Linked DNA regions of Chitinophaga varians. The protein of the gene in region 2 interacts with the protein of the main gene of each other region in a pairwise test. Links are inferred from orthologs where the notes say so. Each region holds a gene or a part of one and is shown on either strand. Other genes may lie near its edges. The genes, in order: HGH92_RS08930 and ftsA.

The links.
Region 1: the proteins of ftsA (region 2) and HGH92_RS08930 interact in binary tests that used the Escherichia coli proteins (3 or more experiments, as listed by UniProt). The link is inferred for Chitinophaga varians from one-to-one orthologs.

The regions. Positions count from the first base shown.
Region 1 is NZ_JABAIA010000001.1:2,202,494-2,212,601, forward strand. The notes cover bases 3,293-6,201. They hold HGH92_RS08930 (rod shape-determining protein), read right to left. Parts: upstream 5,304-6,201; coding sequence 4,281-5,303; downstream 3,293-4,280. Other genes in these bases: mreC (rod shape-determining protein MreC), read right to left, coding at 3,293-4,174; purD (phosphoribosylamine--glycine ligase), read right to left, coding at 5,530-6,201. In the rest of the region: rod shape-determining protein RodA, read right to left, coding at 1-693; mrdA (penicillin-binding protein 2), read right to left, coding at 725-2,662; rod shape-determining protein MreD, read right to left, coding at 2,781-3,290; more of mreC, read right to left, coding at 3,287-3,292; more of purD, read right to left, coding at 6,202-6,807; HGH92_RS08940 (peptide MFS transporter), read left to right, coding at 6,988-8,700; HGH92_RS08945 (OPT family oligopeptide transporter), read left to right, coding at 8,830-10,108. UniProt on the Escherichia coli protein: Forms membrane-associated dynamic filaments that are essential for cell shape determination. Acts by regulating cell wall synthesis and cell elongation, and thus cell shape.
Region 2 is NZ_JABAIA010000001.1:1,773,771-1,783,969, forward strand. Bases 73-3,072 are described here. They hold ftsA (cell division protein FtsA), read left to right. Parts: upstream 73-870; coding sequence 871-2,274; downstream 2,275-3,072. Other genes in these bases: HGH92_RS33545 (hypothetical protein), read left to right, coding at 73-874; ftsZ (cell division protein FtsZ), read left to right, coding at 2,447-3,072. In the rest of the region: more of HGH92_RS33545, read left to right, coding at 1-72; more of ftsZ, read left to right, coding at 3,073-4,285; HGH92_RS07155 (DUF4091 domain-containing protein), read right to left, coding at 4,372-6,129; HGH92_RS07160 (KUP/HAK/KT family potassium transporter), read right to left, coding at 6,277-8,232; HGH92_RS07165 (OmpA family protein), read right to left, coding at 8,402-9,952. UniProt on the Escherichia coli protein: Essential cell division protein that assists in the assembly of the Z ring. May serve as the principal membrane anchor for the Z ring.

The DNA.
Region 1 (10,108 bases), 430 kb from region 2 along the record:
GATCTCCCGTCGCATGAAATAGATGACCAGCGCGGTGATCACAGAGAAGATCGTAAACAGCACATATTTATCTACCAGCAGGGCGGACAATACCAGCACGATACCGGAGAAGGCTATCACCAGCAGGATACCAGGCAGCCCTTCGCGGAACATCACGAGGAAAAAGGAAAAATATACCAGCGCAAGCCCCGTTTCATCCTGCAGAATGATGATGCCTGCAGGAATCAGCGCGATGGCAGCGGCGATCAGCCGCGACCGCAACTTGGTGAAGTCTGTTTCCTGCGATGACAGGTATTTGGCCAAAGCCAGGTTGGTACAGAGCTTCGTCAGCTCCGCGGGTTGAAACTGGAAACCGCCGATCACCAGCCACGAGTGAGATCCTTTTACGTCCTTACCAATGCCCAATACCAATAGCAATAGTAATAAACCGCCTGCGTACAACAGGTTGGAGGTGGCGGTAAAGAACTTACTGTCCGTCAGCCAGATCACAGCCGCCAGTACCAGTGATATACCGAACCACATGATCTGGCGCGAATAGTTTTTATTCAGGTGGATAATATTCTGCCAGACGTTATCATCGCCCCGGTATTCCGCAGCAAAGATGGACATGATGCCGATGATCACCAGCGCCAGGTACAGGCCTACAATCGGCCAGTCAATCCCTTGTGTCAGTTTGGCTTGCGAGCGGTTCATGAGCGGTTGCGTATGTTTATTTCGTTGTTAGTTATTTAGTTCCGTTTTTCTTGATAATGGCGCTGTTGTTCAGCGAGTCCAGTTTTGATTTAGCCACCATGGCCGGGTCCAGTGTCACCGTTTCCATTACGGTTTTCATCAGGGCCTGTCTTTTGGAGGAGATGGAGTCCTTCAGGTATTTCTCCATCATGAGACTGGCGATAGGTGCCGCGTAACGGGCGCCGAAGCCGGAGTTCTCCACAATAACGGCCACGGCTATACGGGCGTTTTCAGCCGGTGCAAACGCCACAAATGCAGCGTGGTTTTTCAGTTTGGTCCGTTTACCGTCAACGATACCGTAGTTTTCGGCCGTACCGGTTTTACCGCCGATGGTGATGCCTTCAATCTGGGCCACACGGCCGGTACCGCTTTCCACCACGTCTGTCATACCATGGATTACAGCACTGTAGGCAGTATCAGAGATATGCGCCACCACGTGTTTTTCCTTGTATTTGTCGAGTAAATGGGTATCGTCATTATCAATGCTCTGCACAAAGTGCGGGATAAAGTAGGAACCGCGGTTGGCCACAATACACATGGCGTTGGCCATCTGTAACGGTGTCAGCGTCAGCTCACCCTGACCGATACCAAGGAACACGGAAGTGCAGGAGTTCCAGCTGCCTTTATACATTTTATCGTAGAACGCGGGCGTAGGCACAATACCACGGGCTTCGCTGGGCACGTCCACCCCGATGCGGTGACCGAAGCCGAAGCTGTTCATATAATCGGACCATTTCTGAAGCCCACCCGAACGAATGCCGCCAAACTTGGCCGCGTCCACACTCAGGCGATATACATGCGAAAAGTACGAGTTACAGGAGTGGGAGAGCGCCAGGCGCAGGTTGGCAGCGTGACCGGCGTCATGGTGTTCGCACTTGATGGGCCTGCTACAACCGTAGTAGGCGCCGCCACAGGGATATCCAAAGCTGGGCGTGATAACGCCTTCGTCCAGCCCCACCAGCGCGATCATCGGCTTGAAAGTGGAACCAGGCGGATAAGTGGCCTGAATGGCACGGTTGAAGGTCGGTTTCGTGGTATCACGGTTCAACAGCACCGAGTTAGTGCTGCGGTAGGAACCGGTAAGCAGGTTAGGATCGAAAGTAGGCGCGCTCACCATGGCCAGGATACCGCCTGTTTGCGGGTCGATGGCCACAATACTGCCCATTTTGCCTTTCATGAGTTTTTCCCCGAACTGCTGTAATTCAATATCGAGTGACAGGCGCAGGTTTTTACCGGCAACGGCGGCGCTATCGAATTCACCGTTTTCATAGGCGCCCTGGGGCCTGTTCAGGTTGTCTTTCACGAGGTACTGTATACCACGTGTGCCCATGAGCACCGCTTCATAAGTCCTTTCAAGTCCGGCCAGGCCGAGGTAGTCACCTGAGTTGTAGGAAGAATAAGCGGTGTCTTTGAGGCGTTCTGGCGAGATCTCTCCGATATATCCCAGGATATTGGCCGCCGCCGAATAAGGATAGGAGCGTATCTGACGGGGCACCAGCTCAAATCCGGGCTGGAAGAGGTACATGCTCTCCTGAAGCTGGCCGAACACTTCAGCCGGCAACAGTGGCGCAAAAACCGACTGTCTTACGCGGCCGTTTCTCACGATCGCGTTGACAATACGTTTCCGGAATTCTTCCTTATCGATGTTTAATATCTTACAGAGGTAGGCAGTGTCAATGTTTTTGGCGCTGGCCGGTGTTACCACCAGGTCGTAAAGCACGTCATTACTGAGGATAGCCCTGTTTTGCCGGTCGTAGATGATACCACGGCTGGGATATACCACTTTTCTGAGTACGGCGTTGGCATCCGCCAGCTTCGCGTACTTCTTCTCCACGATCTGCAGGAAAAACAACCTGGTAATGATCAGCACCACCATCCCAAGTATAATCGCCTGTATAACTCTTTTTCTGGGCTGATTAAAAACTGACATGCTATTGAGGACGGATAAATTTTAAAATGCTTGTCGTTGGCGGAAACAGCTGCCAACCTCCTTTTTTTCCGATGTATAAATTTAATAGTAATATTTGGCAAACGCTTCTTGCAGACTGCTATTTCTTTGTGAAAAAAAGCAATTCGTATAAAACGATTAAAATAAGGCTGGCAGCAGTAGAAAGCAGGATTTTCAGCATCAGGTACAATGGGTTGCCGAAGCCGAAAACTTCCAGGATAAAAAAGACCACGTGGTGCAGAAATACCAGCACCGCCGCATAGATCAGAAACTGCGAAACGCCCATACTGGTCATGGACGGCGTTTTCTGAGTGGTTTCAAAGCCACCCTGGGGCGACAGGACATTGATAATAAACGGTCGCAGGTAAGCGATAAACACGCAGGCTGCCGCATGTATCCCCATGGTGTTGGAAAACATATCGAGGGAGATACCCATCAGGAACCCAAGCAACATCACCACCGGGCGCGGCAGGTTAAAAGGCAGCGCCAGGATGAAAAGCATGTACAGATAAGGGCTCACCAGCTGGTGGATCAGTATCTTGTTGAGCACAAACACCTGTATCAGCAACAGGAATGCAAACCGGATAATATTTCTTAACAGTATACTCATTTAATCAACTTGTAAGTTGAGTCTTCTAGTCGTTGTTGTTCATCTTTCAGCAGATTTTCTATTACGTACACATATTGCACGTTATAGAAATTCGTGGCCAGTCTCAGACGGATATTATAAGAGGTGCCGGCTTTATCCGACATCATCACCGTGTCTACATAACCAATGGGGATATTTTCAGGAAACAGCGCTGAAAAGCCGCTGGTGACCACGGTATCCCCTTTATGTACTTTAGCGCTCTTCGGGATATCCTTTAACTGGGCATAGGTGGCATTGTCACCGTCCCAGTGTACAGACCCCATTTCCTTGCCCTGGCCCAGCCTGGCGCTGATAGACACCGAGTTGGATTTGGAAAGCATGGAAAGCACCACTGCATAGTTATCGCTCACGCTTCTTACCACGCCTACCACGCCGCTGCTGCTGATAACGCCCATATTGGGACGGATACCCTGCAGGCTGCCGCGGTGGATAGTCAGATAGTTGATGGGTTTGTTAACGGAGTTATTGATCACCTTAGCCTCAAAGTACTTATAGCGGCGGACCTGGGTGCCGATCACCCGGTGAAGGGTATCGTCGCTGTATTGGCGGATCGTATCTATTTTGAGGCCGGTGCCTGTCACCACAGAATCAAAGCTGGTGCGAACGGCATTGTGCAGGCGGGTATTTTCCGCTACCAGGCTGTCGTTGGTAGCTTTCAGGTGAAAGTAATATTGTACGTTGTTGTATTTGTCGTACAGCTTCCCACTAATATCATTGGCGGAGTTAAGGTAGGCAGATCGCTGCAGGTTATTGTTCTGGAATACCAACACAATACAAATCACTTCCAGCAGCAGAAATAAGAAGAAGTTGAAATATCGCCTAAAGAAAATGATTAAATTCCGCACAAGCGCGAGTCATTTAGAGATTTTATTATTTAGCTATTTGGTCATTTAGAGAGTCCTTTTCCCCGGAAATCTCTAAATAACCAAATAGCCAAATACCTAAATAGGTTTATTGCATCAGGAACGGATATTTGCCCACATGTTTCAAAGCGATGCCAGTACCTCTTACTACGGCACGCAGCGGATCATCTGCTACATGTACCGGCAGTTTGATTTTCTGGGCAAGGCGTTTGTCCAGGCCGCGCAGCAGCGCACCGCCACCGGTCAGGTACAAGCCTCTGCGGTAAATATCTGATGCCAGCTCCGGAGGCGTTGTTTCCAGCGCTTTCAGGATGGCTTCTTCGATTTTAAAGATAGATTTGTCCAGTGCTTCGGCGATCTCCTGGTAAGATACCATGATCTGTTTAGGGATGCCGGTCACCAGGTCACGACCGTTAACCGGGATATCATCTGGTGGGTTGTCCAGCTCTTTCAGTGCCGATCCGATATGGATCTTGATCTGTTCGGCTGTCCGTTCACCAATTAACAGGCTATGGTAACGGCGGAGCGCTTCCATAATATCAGCGGTGAATTCGTCACCGGCGATACGGATGCTCTGGTCGCACACAATACCTGCCAGGGCGATCACAGAGATACCGGTGGTACCACCTCCGATATCGATGATCATGTTACCCACTGGTTCTTCCACGTCGATACCGATACCCAGGGCGGCGGCCATTGGTTCGTGCAACAGGTACACTTCCTTGGCGCCTGCCTGCTCGGCAGAGTCACGTACCGCTCTCTTCTCCACTTCAGTAATGCTGGAAGGGATACAGATCACCATACGCCAGCTGGGAGCAAACAACGGCTTTTTAGGATAAACCATTTTTATCAGTTCCCTGAGCATACCCTCAGCGGCATTGAAGTCCGCGATCACACCATCCTTCAGGGGACGTATCGTTCGAAGATATTCATGTGTTTTTTCGTGCATCATCATGGCCTTCTTACCTACGGCCACAATTTTACCGCTAGCCCGTTCTATCGCTACAATGGAAGGCTCGTCCACAACCACTTGGTCATTATGTATTATCAGCGTGTTCGCTGTACCCAGATCAATCGCGATTTCCTGCGTTAAAAAATTAAAAAATCCCATTGTTGATACGGTCAAAAATTAGAATGCAAAAATGAATAATTCTAACGAATATACGATGCAAAAAGTGGATATTCTTGCAATAATACGGCTAAATATTAAAAAAAGTTATTTGTTGTTTAAACGGCAACCCGACATGATTATTTTACCATTTTAATATTTAGTTATTTGATCATTTGGAAAGCATGTTTCCTCAGAGAAACTTCCAAATAAAGAAACAACCAAATGACTAAATGAACTCGTAACCGATGTCCCGACGATACGTTTTGCCTTCAAACGAAATCTGCTCCGCGGTTTGCACCGAATGGGCCAGTGCCAGCGGCAGGCTGGCTGCCAGCGAAGTGATGGCCAGCACACGGCCGCCATTGCTCACGACTTGCGCGCCCGATTGTTTGGTCCCGGCATGAAATACCACCTGGTCCTGCGTAGGCGCTGGTATGCCGCTGATCTCCTTGTTTTTCTCATATGCTTCCGGATAGCCCCTGGACACCAGCATGACGGTGGCGGCTGCACGCGGATCTGCATAAATGGTTTGCGCTGCCAGCGTACCGTTTGATACCGTGGTAAACAATTCCAGTAAATCGTTTTGTAAACGGGGCATTACGACTTCCGTTTCCGGGTCGCCCATGCGACAGTTGTACTCAATAACAAAAGGCTCTCCTTCCACATTAATCAAGCCAAAAAAGATGAATCCGTTATATTTTATCGCTTCTTTTGACAAGCCCGCTACTGTAGGGCGGATTATTTTGTCTTCCACCTTTTTCATGAAAGCCGCATCGGCAAAAGGTACCGGAGATACCGCTCCCATACCGCCGGTGTTGAGGCCCTTGTCGCCTTCACCAATTCGTTTGTAGTCCTTTGCTTCCGGCAGTATCTTATAGGAATGGCCGTCCGTCAGCACAAACACAGACAGTTCAATACCAGTCAGGAACTGCTCTATCACCACGGTTTTGCTGGCATCGCCAAATTTGGCGGCACGGATCATCTGTTCAAACTCGGCCACGGCCTCTTCATGTGAACTGGTGATCACCACGCCTTTACCGGCAGCCAGCCCGTCGGCCTTCAATACAATTGGTAAGGAATGCTGCTGAAGATAAGCCACGCCTTCTTCAAAATTGTCTGCATTAAATTCCCGGTAAGCAGCTGTCGGGATCTGATGCCGCTCCATGAACAGCTTGGCAAAAGCCTTGCTGCCCTCCAGGCGGGCGCCCTCTTTGGAAGGACCCATCACCGGAATATGCTGCAGGGCGGCATCCTGGGCAAAGAAATCATAGATACCATTTACCAGGGCCTCTTCCGATCCCGGCACTACCAGGTCGATGGCATTTTCCAGGCAAAAAGCCCGGATCTTCTCAAATTCACTCACGCCCATATCGACGTTCGTTCCACATTGCGATGTGCCGGCATTGCCTGGCGCGATAAATAACTGGCCACACTGTGGACTTTGGGACATTTTCCGGGCCAGGGCGTGTTCCCGGCCACCACTACCTAGTAATAAAATGTTCATATGAATTGCCTAATAAATGCAGGTGCGAAAGAAAATGCAAAGAAAGATGAAAAAAGCACAAAAAACCATAAAAACTGACCATTTCCACCATTTTTTTACGAGATATCCTATTTTACTTTAAATTGCCGCATTTAGAAATTTACAGAACCTTAAAACGACTATTGCTAAAACTAACCATTTATGATGCAAACAGCTGTTGCACAGAAGCCTGCTGACGCCTCGTCAAAGGGGCATCCTAAAGGCCTTGCTGTCTTATTTACCACGGAAATGTGGGAGCGATTTAATTTTTATGGCATGAGGGCGTTGCTGACCCTCTTCCTGGTAAATGCACTGGCATTCTCTGAAGCTGAGTCTTCCTACGTTTATGGCGGCTTCCTCGGTTTAAGTTATCTCACCCCTATGCTTGGCGGATACATTTCCGACCGCTACCTTGGCAACCGGAACTGTATTCTGTTAGGTGGTTTCATTATGGGCATCGGGCAGTTGCTGATGGTACTCAGCGCTGCGCTTTACGCCACCAACGTGGACACTGCCAAACTGATTGTCTGGGTGGCCCTGTTCGTGATCATCATCGGTAACGGGTTCTTTAAACCCAATATCTCCTCCATGGTAGGCCAGCTGTACCCTAAAAACGACAGCCGCCTGGATGCAGCCTTCACTATTTTCTATATGGGCATTAACACCGGCGCCTTCCTCGGTATGCTGATCTGCCCGCTGCTGGGTGATGTGAAAGTTGACAACGTGAGAATGGTAGGCGCTTTCAAATGGGGCTTCCTGGCTGCCGGCATAGCGATGTTCCTCGGCACCGTCCTGTTCTATTTCCTGAAAGACAAATATGTGGTGACGCCCGATGGCGAAGCGATCGGCGGCAAACCCGACTTTAGCAAACCAGCCGCCAACCTCGCTGAAGGCGAAGCTGATAAGGCCAAATTCTCTTCCGGCGCTATTGTAGGCGTTCTGGGCCTCCTGGTGGTACTGTTTTTCATCATCCACTACCTCTCTCTCGATCCCAATCCAATCAAGTCCTGGCTGTATCCCTTCATCTACGCGTCCGGCATCAGCCTCGCAGTGCTGATCCTGACCGATAAAAGCATTACCAAAGTAGAAAGACAACGTATCCTCGTGATCTACTTTGTAGCCTTCTTTGTGATCTTCTTCTGGGCCTGTTTTGAGCAAGCCGGTTCTTCCCTCACCTTTGTGGCCGACTATCAGACAGACCGTCACCTTTTAGGATGGGACATGCCGCCGAGCTTTATACAAAACGCCAACTCCATCTTTATCATCGTATTTGCACTTCCTTTCAGCTGGTTATGGATGAAACTTCAGAAACGCAACCTGGAGCCCATCTCACCCATAAAACAATCCATCGGGCTGGCTTTGCTGGCATTGGGCTTCTTCATCATCGCCCTGCAGGTGAAAAACCTGGGCGCCGGCCAGAAACTCGGCGTCATCTGGCTGATCGTGATGTACCTGTTCCATACCCTCGGTGAACTGTGCCTGTCCCCGATAGGCCTGTCACTGGTGGCCAAACTGGCGCCCCATCGCTTCTCCTCCCTGCTGATGGGCGTATGGTTCCTCGCCAACGCCGCCGGCTACGCGCTGGCAGGCACACTGGGCGCCTTACTGCCGCCTACACAGGATAAATTTGAGCTGGCCGCTAAAAATAATATTGACCTCCAGGGCATCCTGGACGGTACCATCACTGCCACTGCCCAGCAACTGGACAAATTACATGAACTGAAACTGGCTGCCCACTACCCAACTTTCGCCGGTTACACGATCCATAACCTCTATGAGTTCTTTATGGTGTTCGTGATCCTGCCAGGTGGCGCCGCAGTACTCCTGTTCCTCTCTACCAGCTTCCTGAAAAAATGGATGCATGGCGTAAGATAACAGGCATACCTCTTATGTATAAAAAGGAAGACCGGAACAATACAATTTGTTCCGGTCTTCCTTTTATACGCGGTAAGTAACCCCGTAATTCGTAAATTTCAGCCCTTAACACTTTTTTACCTTATCAATATGGCTGACAACAACTTCAAACCATTTGTGCCGCCAGGCACTCAAATGAAAGAATTTACCCTCAAATCCATTTTACTGGGCTGCATCTTTGGGATCATCTTTGGCGCCGCCACCGTATACCTCGCCCTAAAAGCCGGTCTTACCGTTTCCGCTTCCATCCCGATTGCCGTAATTGCCATCACGTTAGGCAGAAAATTCTTCAACACCACCATTCTGGAAAACAATATCATCCAGACCACCGGTTCCGCCGGTGAATCCATTGCTGCCGGCGTAGTGTTCACCCTGCCGGGCTTCCTGTTCCTCAGCGATGGCGGTGGCGCCCAGTTCTTTAACTACTTCACCATCCTCATTCTGGCCATCTTCGGCGGTATCCTCGGCACCCTGATGATGATCCCGCTGCGCCGGTCGCTGATCGTGAAGGAACACAAAACGCTCCCATACCCGGAAGGCACCGCCTGCGGCGATGTGCTCATTGCCGGCGAGAAAGGGGGCGACTTTGCCCGTACCGCCTTCTATGGTCTCGGTTTCGCCTTTGCCTATGCCATCTTCCAGAAGATATTACATGTTATCGCTGAAACACCGGCGTACATGACCAAACAAACCAGCAGGTTTTTCCCTTCCGCCAAAATCAGCGCAGACATCACCCCGGAGTATATGGGTGTGGGTTATATCATCGGTCCGCGTATTGCGGGCGTACTGGTAGCCGGCGGCGTGCTCTCCTGGCTGGCCCTCATCCCGTTGCTGGCCTCCCTGCTGCCTGGCGACGTGATTGCCTCCCAACTGGTAAAAATCGGTTATCTCGCCAGCCTGCAAACACCTGGCGGACAAGGCAACTGGGACCCTGTGACCCATACTTTCGCTGATTATTCCTCCGCGGTATATTATGCCTATGTACGCCAGATTGGCGCCGGCGCGGTAGCGGCAGGCGGTTTCATCACCCTGCTGAAAACCATCCCCACCATCATCTCGTCTTTTAAAGGCAGCATCGGCGCTATCAAAGACCGTAAAGAAGGCGGCGACGCACAGGCAAACGTACTGAGAACGGAAAAAGACCTGAGCCTCAAGGTAGTACTGTTCGGCAGCATCGCCCTGGTGCTCCTGATGGCTTTCCTGCCGCAGCTCCCGGGCGATTCCATCGGCAAAAAAATGCTGGTGGGACTGCTGGTGGTAGTCTTCGGTGCCTTCTTCGTAACGGTGTCCAGCCGTATCGTAGGCCTGATAGGCTCTTCCAATAACCCTATCTCCGGTATGACCATCGCCACGCTGATGGGCACCTGCC
Region 2 (10,199 bases):
CCGGGACATCAACATCCGAACACTGGAAGCAGTAGTGGACCAGGACCCATGGGTTAAAAATGCAGAGATCTATTTCAACAGCAAACAGGAACTGCATATCAAAGTAACGCAGCGGGAACCGGTAGCAAGGGTGTTCACCTTTTCGGGCAACAGCTTTTATCTCGACGAAGCAGCAGAGCGTATACCGGTATCATCCCGCTACGCCGCCAGGGTGCCGGTATTTACCGGTTTCCCTACAGACGCGGACAAACTGCAACGGACAGACAGCCTGCTGGCAGCCCAGATAGTGGACATGGGCCGTTTTATCGGCAAAGACCCTTTCTGGATGGCACAGGTAGAACAGCTGATCGTGACGCCTGACAGAAAGTTTGAGTTCATACCCAAACTGGGCGATCAGGTGATCGTTTTCGGCGACGGTGCCGACATTGAAAAAAAATTCACCAAACTGCTGGCTTTTTACAAGGAAGGACTGAATAAGGTAGGTTGGAATAATTATTCGCGGATCAACATCGCTTTTGAGAATGAAGTCGTATGTACGCGTAAGGATGGTGTAGCACCGTTACAACCGGTGATACCCAAAGACACGGTCAAACAGTTTGTGCCTGACGAAGCGCCTATCGCTGAAAGCGAAGACAGCGCAGAAAAAACAACGGCAGCCAAACCACCAGAACATGCACCGGTGACTGCCAAACCGGTCGTCAAACCGGCAGCGAAACCAGCGGCTAAACCCGCAGCTGCCCACAACAAAACAACGGCAAAAGCGCCAGAGAAGAAAGCAAAACCAGAGAAAGCGGCGCCCAAGCAACAACCTAAAGCAGTGTATAAGCCAGGGAATAAATCTGTTAACACATCAAAAAAACAAACAACGCCATGAATCAGGAAGCTCCCATCATTGTAGGTCTCGATATCGGAACTACGAAGATTGCTGCCATAGCAGGACGGAAGAATGAATACGGGAAACTGGAAATCCTGGGATTCGGTAAAGCTACATCGTTTGGTGTGCAGCACGGTATGGTGCTGAACATTGACCAGACCATCAAAGCCATCAGGCAAGCCCTGGAAAACTGTTATGCATCCAGCCCCCATCTGGAAATCAATGAAGTATATGTCGGTATCGCCGGTCATCATATCAAAAGTTTGCAAACCCGTGGTGATATTGTCCGCAATGATGTTGACGCGGAAATATCCCAGAAAGATATTGACCAGCTGATCAACGATCAGTATAAAACAGTCATTCCCGCGAGTGATCAGATCATTGATGTGATCCCACAGCAATATATTGTGGACAGTCTGCAGAACATCACCTATCCTATCGGTATGTCCGGTGTGAAGGTGGGCGCTAACTTCCATATCATCACCGGCGACAAAAACGCCATCCGCAACATTAACCGCAGCGTGGAAAAATCCGGCCTCAAAATCCGCGATCTCGTGCTGCAGCCGCTGGCATCTGCCGCAGCCGTGATGTGCGATATGGACTTTGAAGCAGGCGTGGCTATCGTAGACATTGGTGGTGGCACCACCGACCTGGCGGTGTTCTACGAAGGCATCCTGAAACATACTGCCGTTATTCCCTATGGTGGCGAAAATATTACCAACGATATCAAAAATGGTCTGGGTGTGTTGAAAACACAGGCCGAACAGATGAAAGTACAATTCGGTTATGCACTGGCCGATGAAGCTAAAAGCAACGCTTATATTACCATTCCTGGTTTACGCGGACAAAGCCCCAAAGAAATATCCGTTAAAAACCTGGCACATATTATCCAGGCCCGTATGAGTGAAATACTCGATTTCGTAGTATATCACCTCAAACAAATCGGGATGGACAATAAAATGCTGAATGGTGGTATTATCCTCACCGGTGGCGGTTCCCAGCTGAAACACCTGATCCAGCTGACGGAATATACTACCGGCGCCAGCGCACGCATCGGTTTCCCCAACGAACATCTGGCCAGCGGCCTGTTCGACGAAGAACTGACCAAACCCATGTACGCCACCTGCGTAGGCTTGATCCTCAAAGGCTACAATGATTTTGAAAATGACCGTAAATCACTGGAAGAAAATTATATAAAAATTAATACCAGTTACCTCGCGAAAGAACAAGCCGCCCAGTCGGTAGCCCAACAGGAAGAATGGGAGGAAGAAGCCCCCACCACACAGGAAATACAGGACAGAAAAGCCAAAGAAAGGAACGCTTCGCTGAAGAATTTCCTGGATAAAATGAAAACGAAGATCATTGACATGTTTACAGAAGAAGAAGATGCAAAACTGTAAATGTGAAATGGCGCAATTGTTGTGAACTGCAAACGTTTATTATATAAGAACAAAGAACGATAATTAATAATGATAGGACAAATGAACCATATTAACGGCAAAGAATACACGCTTATAACACCGAACATGTTCATTATTAATTATCCGTACTAACCCATAAAAGTATAGAGTCATGATACATTTTGATCTTCCTAAGGAAAAATCTTCTATCATCAAGGTCATCGGCATTGGTGGCGGTGGAAGTAATGCGGTGAATCATATGTATAGCCAGCGCATTGAAGGGGTGAATTTTATTATCTGCAATACCGATGCTCAGGCTATTGCCAACAGTCCTGTGCCCAACAAAATACAGTTGGGACCGCACCTCACACAGGGCCTTGGTGCCGGCGCCAATCCCGAAATTGGTAAGCAGGCTACAGAAGAATCCTTTGAAGAAATCAAAAAAATACTGGAGGTGAATACCAAAATGGCCTTCATTACTGCCGGTATGGGCGGTGGCACCGGTACCGGTGGCGCACCCATCATCGCGCGGATATGTAAGGAACTGGGTATTCTGACCGTTGGTATTGTTACCACCCCGTTTTCTTATGAAGGAAAAAAGAGAATGCTGCAGGCCGATGAAGGCGTTCAACGCCTGAAGGAGTATGTAGATACCCTGCTGATCATCTCCAACGATAAATTAAGACAGAAATTCGGCGACCTGAAGTTCAAGGCCGCGTTCGAAAAAGCGGACAACGTACTGGCCACCGCTGCCAAATGTATCACCGACGTGATCAACTCCACCGGTCAGATCAACGTGGACTTTGCCGACGTATGCACCGTTATGCGTAACGGTGGCGTGGCCATCCTGGGTGCTTCCATCGCAGAAGGTGAAAACCGTGCTCAACGCGCTATCGAAGATGCACTGACTTCTCCGTTGCTGAACGACAACGATATCCGTGGCGCCAAATGGATACTCATCAATATCTCTTCTTCTGAAGGTGAATTTGAACACACCCTCGATGAAATGGATATCATCCAGGCTTACGTACAAAGCCAGGCCGGCGAGGATTGCGACGTGATCCTCGGTGTGGGCTACGACCAGACGCTGGACCGCAAACTGGGCGTTACCATCATCGCTACCGGTTTTGAACAGAAACCGATCCAGCAGATGAAAATGACCCCTTCCACTCCCGAACGTACCGAACCTAAAATCGTGATGCAACTGGGAAAAGACGGGGACGAGAAAAAAATGAACATCCAGCAGTCACAAGGTCTCCTGTTCCAGGAACCGCAGGACCTGATGGCCCCACGCCTGATGGAACCTGTAGTGTCCCATCCTGAACCTGCCACCGGCTACACCCCTCCGCAGCAACAGGCACCCATCGCACCTGCACGGCAGAACTATGTACTCAACGTACAACAGGTCCCTGCCCAGCAACCGCAGCAGGCCCCGGAACAACAACTGCCGGTTCAGCAACAACCGGTACAACAACACATGCCACCGCAGCAACAGCACATGCCGCCACAACAGCAGCATGTACAACAACCCATGCAGCCGCAACATGTGCAACAACCTGTTCAGCAGCCTAATGTGAATATAATACAGCCACAGGCCGGCAGCGCGGCAGGCGGTTACCTGAACCGTCCCGCTAACATCTACGTGGAGCCAGGCAGCACACCTACGCCCCCGGAAATGAAAATGGTGTACAGGGAAGAAGAACCAGGCAATCCGCTGCCTCCGGAAGTGCCCATGCAACACACTTCCTACGAAGAACTGGAAGAGCAAAAACGTAAACAGGCTGAAAGAGTGGCTAAACTGCGCAGCATCAGCTTCAACGTGAAAAACATGGACAACAACGCGGAAATTGAAAATGTTCCGGCTTATCTGCGTCGCAACGTAGCCCTGGAAAATGGTGCCGGCTCCGCCGAACACTTCTATTCCAACTACACCGTGAGCGATCCTGGCCAGAACAATCACACTGAGATAAATACTATCAATACATTTTTAGATGGGAAGAAGCCCGATTGATGAACATAGAGATATTCCATTCGGACATTTGATTGTTTTTTAGTTGTGTTAAAAAAAATCCTCCGGTTCCCCGGAGGATTTTTCTTTTATAAAGCATTCAGTGTTTCTTTGGCCGTCTTCAGCAAATCGCCTGCCGGCGTGGTTTTCGGAGCGTTAATATCAAACGGGGACAACATCTTTTCCAGTTTGCTCAACCCCTCGCGATTATTGGCTTTTGTGAATTCTTCCCGCAGAATACGGATTTTCTCATAGTCCTGCACCCCTTCTACCAGCCGCTCAAACCGTATAGATGACCGCGGCCCCGGATATACGAAGTAGGTGTCTCCTGCTGCCCAGGCGCGGAAACGGCTATCCTGCAACGGTGCTTTTACCCAGCAGTTATAAGCCCAGCGCAGATAACCGGTGTATCCCTTGTAGGCAGCATGCCAGCCCATAAAGGCGGCTTCCGCAGGAGGTGAAAAAGTAAATGTGTTAGGGAACCCTTCGGTGCAGCAGGTATAGAAAGTGGTAGGCCAGCCTTTCTTCAGCCTTGCCTGTAATACTTCATCCGGAAACGGCTCTTTGGAGGCCACGCAGAAGTCATAAATATCTTTGTCCAGTGGTGCATGATAGCTGCCTGCCAGTGATAGTTTAAAGTCTTTATCGGCCTTGCGGATGAGTGTCAGCGCCTGTTGCATGTCTGCCATAGGACGCTCGTCCATGGCGATAGTGGTGATATTGAACCAGCCTTTGGCTTTCAGGTGTTTAACAAAGTCATTCAACATGGGCTGCCAGTGTGCGGCATATTCCGGAGAACCAGGTTTCGCGATCAGCAGCGTGTCTTTTCCTTTGGCTTCGTCATAGTAGTAGAACTTCAGGTTCCAGGGAATCATGCTGTAGCAGTTGATTTCCTTTTTAATGCCCAGTCCCATCATATATTCCACCCATTTGTCGAAGATGGTATAGTCGTAAGTCCACGTACCGTTTTTCTTTTTGGTCCATTTTATCATGCTGCCATATACGTCTTCCGTCTGGCTGTTCCACGGGTCATAAATAAGCGTGGCAGTGATACATTTCTGACCGGCGTTGGCCAGCATCTGCATATAGGGTGTCATGGCTTTAAAATGCGCATCACTCCAGGGTTTTACGCCATACATACGGGCGATAGCGTCAGGGCTCTGCCAGAGGTCCAGATGGAATTTCCAGTCCTTCGGCGCCGGCAGTGTATGATTCAGCACTTCCACTTCGTAGGGCAGACTGCTGACAGTGCCGCCGGCATTGATTTTTACAGTGCCTTTATACACGCCTGCAGCGGTACCGGCGGGAACCTGTATGCTCAGCCACACGGGCTGCGTTTGATTGGCGGCGATGTCTCTGGTACGCTGGATGTCAATGCCATCAGCCACCAGGGAAGAATCAAAGTTTTCCGGCTTACGATAACCACAACCGCTGCCGTCTTTATTCAGCTCGTCCGTCATAACATATCTTACAAAACCCGTGGTGATCGCGGAAGCGGGGATGGTGGCCCCTTTGCTGCCCTGCAGCGCGCTGGTAGCAATGCTTACACCATTGAGCGGTTGCGTGGTCCAGATCAGAAACTGGGTATGTATCCGTTCACCTTTCCAGGCTTTAGCGTTCCAGGAGGAAGCCAGGCTTTGTTCCGCGGGTGCATTTCTTTTTTCATAACGGATATCTGCGGAACCGAAGGCAACGTGAGGCTGGTTACCTTTTACAGCTTCCCAGGAAGCTTTGTTGACCGGTCTGGGATCAGGTTTCTCCTGATAGTCGCCGGCCGGGCCACTTTGGGCCCATACGTTTTGTTGCAATGCCAGCAACACCAGCACGCCAAAAAATTTGTTCACCATACTAAATTTTAGAGATTTTGATATTTGGAGATGGGTTATCATACTACAGCCCAATTCTCTCTTAAAATCCATGATACCCAAGATCATAAAAAAAACCGGGATTTTTGAGTAAATCCCGGTTTCCGTTTATCAAAATCTTCCGACCAACTAGTGGTGAATAATGCGCCTTAATTGCAGGTTGGTGACCGGAGCCACTACCAGCGGGTATTTCTCGATGGTCACGTAACTGGAGTCCAGCCCGAAGCCTCTCTCTTCCGAGAGACTGATTTTTTTCAGGAAGAAATACATCTTCATGACCATTCTTTCATATAATGGCAGATCATTATCGTGGGAAAGGAATTTTTCCATAACAATGAACTGAAAGTCTCCTACCACATTGTTTTTACTGAGAGATTCATAACGGCTGGTGATGTTCACTTCCTTGTTTCTTACCATATCTTCCACCACCATTCTGAACATCAGGTTGATTCTTTGTTCCACCTTAAAGCCCAGTCTGAATTCCACCCGGATCACTTCGTTAGGAATGATGGTCTGCACGGAGTACTCACTGAGATAGGGTTCATCTACCACGTCAACGTGTACAAACCAGTATATATCGGCTCTTTTCGGCTTTTTATTGAGGATGGAGTAGATGATTTTATGTTCTATCTCCTTGGGATTGTCCGCGCTGCTCATATACACCAGGTGAGTGGCATATTTGGGAATAGACGTGTCGTTGCTGAGTTCCTGGATGATGGGCAGGTAATCTTCCAGCCGTACAAATTCCACGTAACGGTTTTTGATCTTGCGGGACTTGAACCATACGATCATGACGAGGAAGAGGGCCCCTGCCACGACTACGGTCACATAACCGCCATGCATGAATTTCACCAGGTTGGCAAACAGGAACGAGAATTCGATAGAGAGGTATACAATAAGATATAGTAGTATCCAGCCTGTCCAGACCCTTCGGGTATAGAGGTAGAATGCGAACAGGCAGGAGGTCATCAGCATACAGATAGTGATAGACAGGCCGTAGGCCGCTTCCATGTGGGAAGATTCCTGGAAGAGTATAACGATGGCCGCGCAGCCAACAAAAAGCATGGTATTGATACCGGGGATATAGAGCTGTCCGCGCATTTCAGTGGGATAGTTTACCCGCATTTTAGGCCATAGGTTGAGCCGCATGGCTTCCGCAATAAGGGTAAAAGACCCGGATATGAGTGCCTGGCTGGCAATAATGGAGGCCAGGGTAGCGATCAGTACACCGAAGATGATAAACCATTCCGGCATGATCATAAAGAACGGGTTCTGGTCTTTAGGCAGGATTTGTCCTTTCTGGCTTAGAAGCCATGCGCCCTGACCGAGATAGTTCAGTATCAGGCAGGATTTCACAAAAATCCAGGATACACGGATATTTCCCCGGCCGCAGTGCCCCAGGTCGGAATAGAGGGCTTCGGCCCCGGTGGTACAGAGGAATACGGCGCCCAGGATCAGGAACCCTTTCGGGTAGGTGGTCAGCAATTCGATGGCATAATGAGGGCTGAAGGCCCGGAGAATGCCCAAATCGTCTGTGATATGGGAGATACCGAGGATGCCCAGCATAGAAAACCATAATACCATGATAGGGCCGAACATACGCCCGATAGACACGGTGCCGAACTGCTGCATGATGAACAGGCCGGTGATGATGGTCAACACGATTTTTACGATCGTCAGCTGGCTCAGGTCTTTAAATACTTCAAGGGTGCGGAGACCTTCAATAGCAGAGGTAACGGTGATAGGTGGGGTGATGATGCCATCTGCCAGGAGGGCAGCGCCGCCGATCATGCCAAAAATTACCGTCCATTTGGCATGTCGTCTGACAAGGGCATACAGGGAGAAGATACCTCCTTCGCCTTTATTATCTGCCCGGAGGGTAAGAATAACGTATTTAACGGTGGTTTGTAAGGTCAGCGTCCAGATGATACAGGAGATACCGCCGATAACGAGCAAGTCGCTGATGGGATTACCGCCAACAATGGCTTTAAAAACATAGAGCGGAGAAGTTCCGATGTCGCCGTAGATGATACCCAGCGCTACTACTAAACCTGCCAGGGTAACCCTGTTAATGTTTATGCCCACAAAAAAAATTTTTTAAAAAAGCCCCCAAAATTAGGAGTAAATATTGAGACCAGCAATAAAAAGGTGACAGTGGAAGAGGTTGATTGGGGTTGGTTGGCATTAAAAAAGCCTCTCCCGATATACTGGGAGAGGCTCTTTTTAGTTATTCATCTTAGTGAGATGGAACTGATTAGTTAGCAGGAGCTAAGTCAACAGTACCGGATTCACCAGGAGTGTTTTGTTTGATGAAGCGACCGCGGTCGATGCCTTGTTTGTCAGCCAGGTAGTCGATCACAGAGTCAACACGACGGCTGCTCAGGTCAACACCACCTTTTTTACCTTTTGCACCAGCGTGGCCAGTAACCAGCACGTTGCAGGAAGGGTTAGCTTTCAGGGTAGAAGCAACAGAAGCGAGGATAGCTTCCTGGTCACGACCTACTTTAGTAGAAGCACCTTTGAAGGAAACGCTAGGCAGAACCAGGGAAGCGCAGGAAGTTTCAGCAACTTTACCTTTGCAGCACTCAGGATCCGGGCATTTACCAACACCGTCAGCGTCAACTGGCTGGCAGTAAGTAGGAGTGATCAGTTGTTTGTCTTTGTAATCAGGAACGCCGTCACCGTCTGTATCTTTAGCTACACCGTGAGAATCAACTGGTGCACCTGCAGGAGTGTTAGGTTCGCGGTCGAACTGATCAGTAACGCCATCACCGTCAGCATCAGGCAGAACAGGAGTAGGCAGTTTCATGTGACGAGGGTTGCTCAGCTCGCTGTAAGCGTATTCCAGCGGGTTGATCCACCAGAGAGGCTGTACGCGTTTAGAAGCGTTACCCAGGTTGAAGTTCAGACGCAGGCTGGTGTAAGAGTAGAAGTCTTTTGTAGAACCGCCGGGACCAGGATAACCATCCAGGTAAGCGTCAAAAGGCATGGTGATTTTCTCTTCTACACCAATGTTGAAGCGTTTGGAAACTTTGAAAGCAATACCGGTACCGAGGTCCAGTGCGTGACGCAGCAGCTGGTTGTCATCTTTACGACCGATAGAGATTCTGTTACCCTGAGAAGGAGCGTTTTGCTCGTATTTCTTATCTCTCAGGTTGTTCAGTTGTTTTCTGATGTCGCTACGTTTAGCACCGAAGTTGATGCCGGAGTAGTCATAACCGTTACCGTTAGCGTCCAGAGCGTCAACGTCAACGTCAGCCATTACGATAGAGTAACCAGCCAGAACGTACCAGTTAACTTTAGGTTCTGCTTTGTAGAACAGGATGTTGCTCAGGGAAGCGATCATGTCCAAAGACAGCTGGTGGTTCTGAGAACGGTAGTTAGGAACGATCATACCGCCGTTTCTAGCTGCAGTTGCTGCCCAAGGGTTACCAGCGGCTGCGATAGTCGGACGCAGTTTGTAATCCTGGCCTTTGTCGATAGAACCGATGTACTCAGCTCTCAAGGAGAAGGTATGACCCAGTGCTTTTCTCAGGGAGATACCGCCACCGAAACCAGGCTGAGGAGGAACAGTTCCGCTGATCAGGTGTAAACCGCCGTGAAGACCCAGTTCCCACATATCCCTTGGTTTACCAGGGAAGTTTGATTGATGGTTCAGGAAGTTATTTTGTTGTACCAACCGCTTGCCTGACACTTTGGAAGAATCCAGTGCATCATAGCCGGTTGGTTGAACCTGTGCAAAACCGGTAGATGCTGTTAGTAACCCCACAGCGCCTGCCAGTAATAAGTACTTTTTGCTTGCCATAATTGTGTTTTATTTAAAAACTGTTAAAAATTTACTAATAACCCGTTTTTTACCTAGCAAAGGTAAATATCATAAATGAATATACAAATTTTTCTTGCAATATTATTTTCATTGATAAGTGCTTCAATATTAGAGCTTAACTGAAAGTATTTATATACCTTATTTCTACGTTAAGTTAAAGTATTGTTTAGCCCTTGTTAAAAGATTCCTTCGCCTGTGTTAAAGGAATGTTATACTTCATATACAA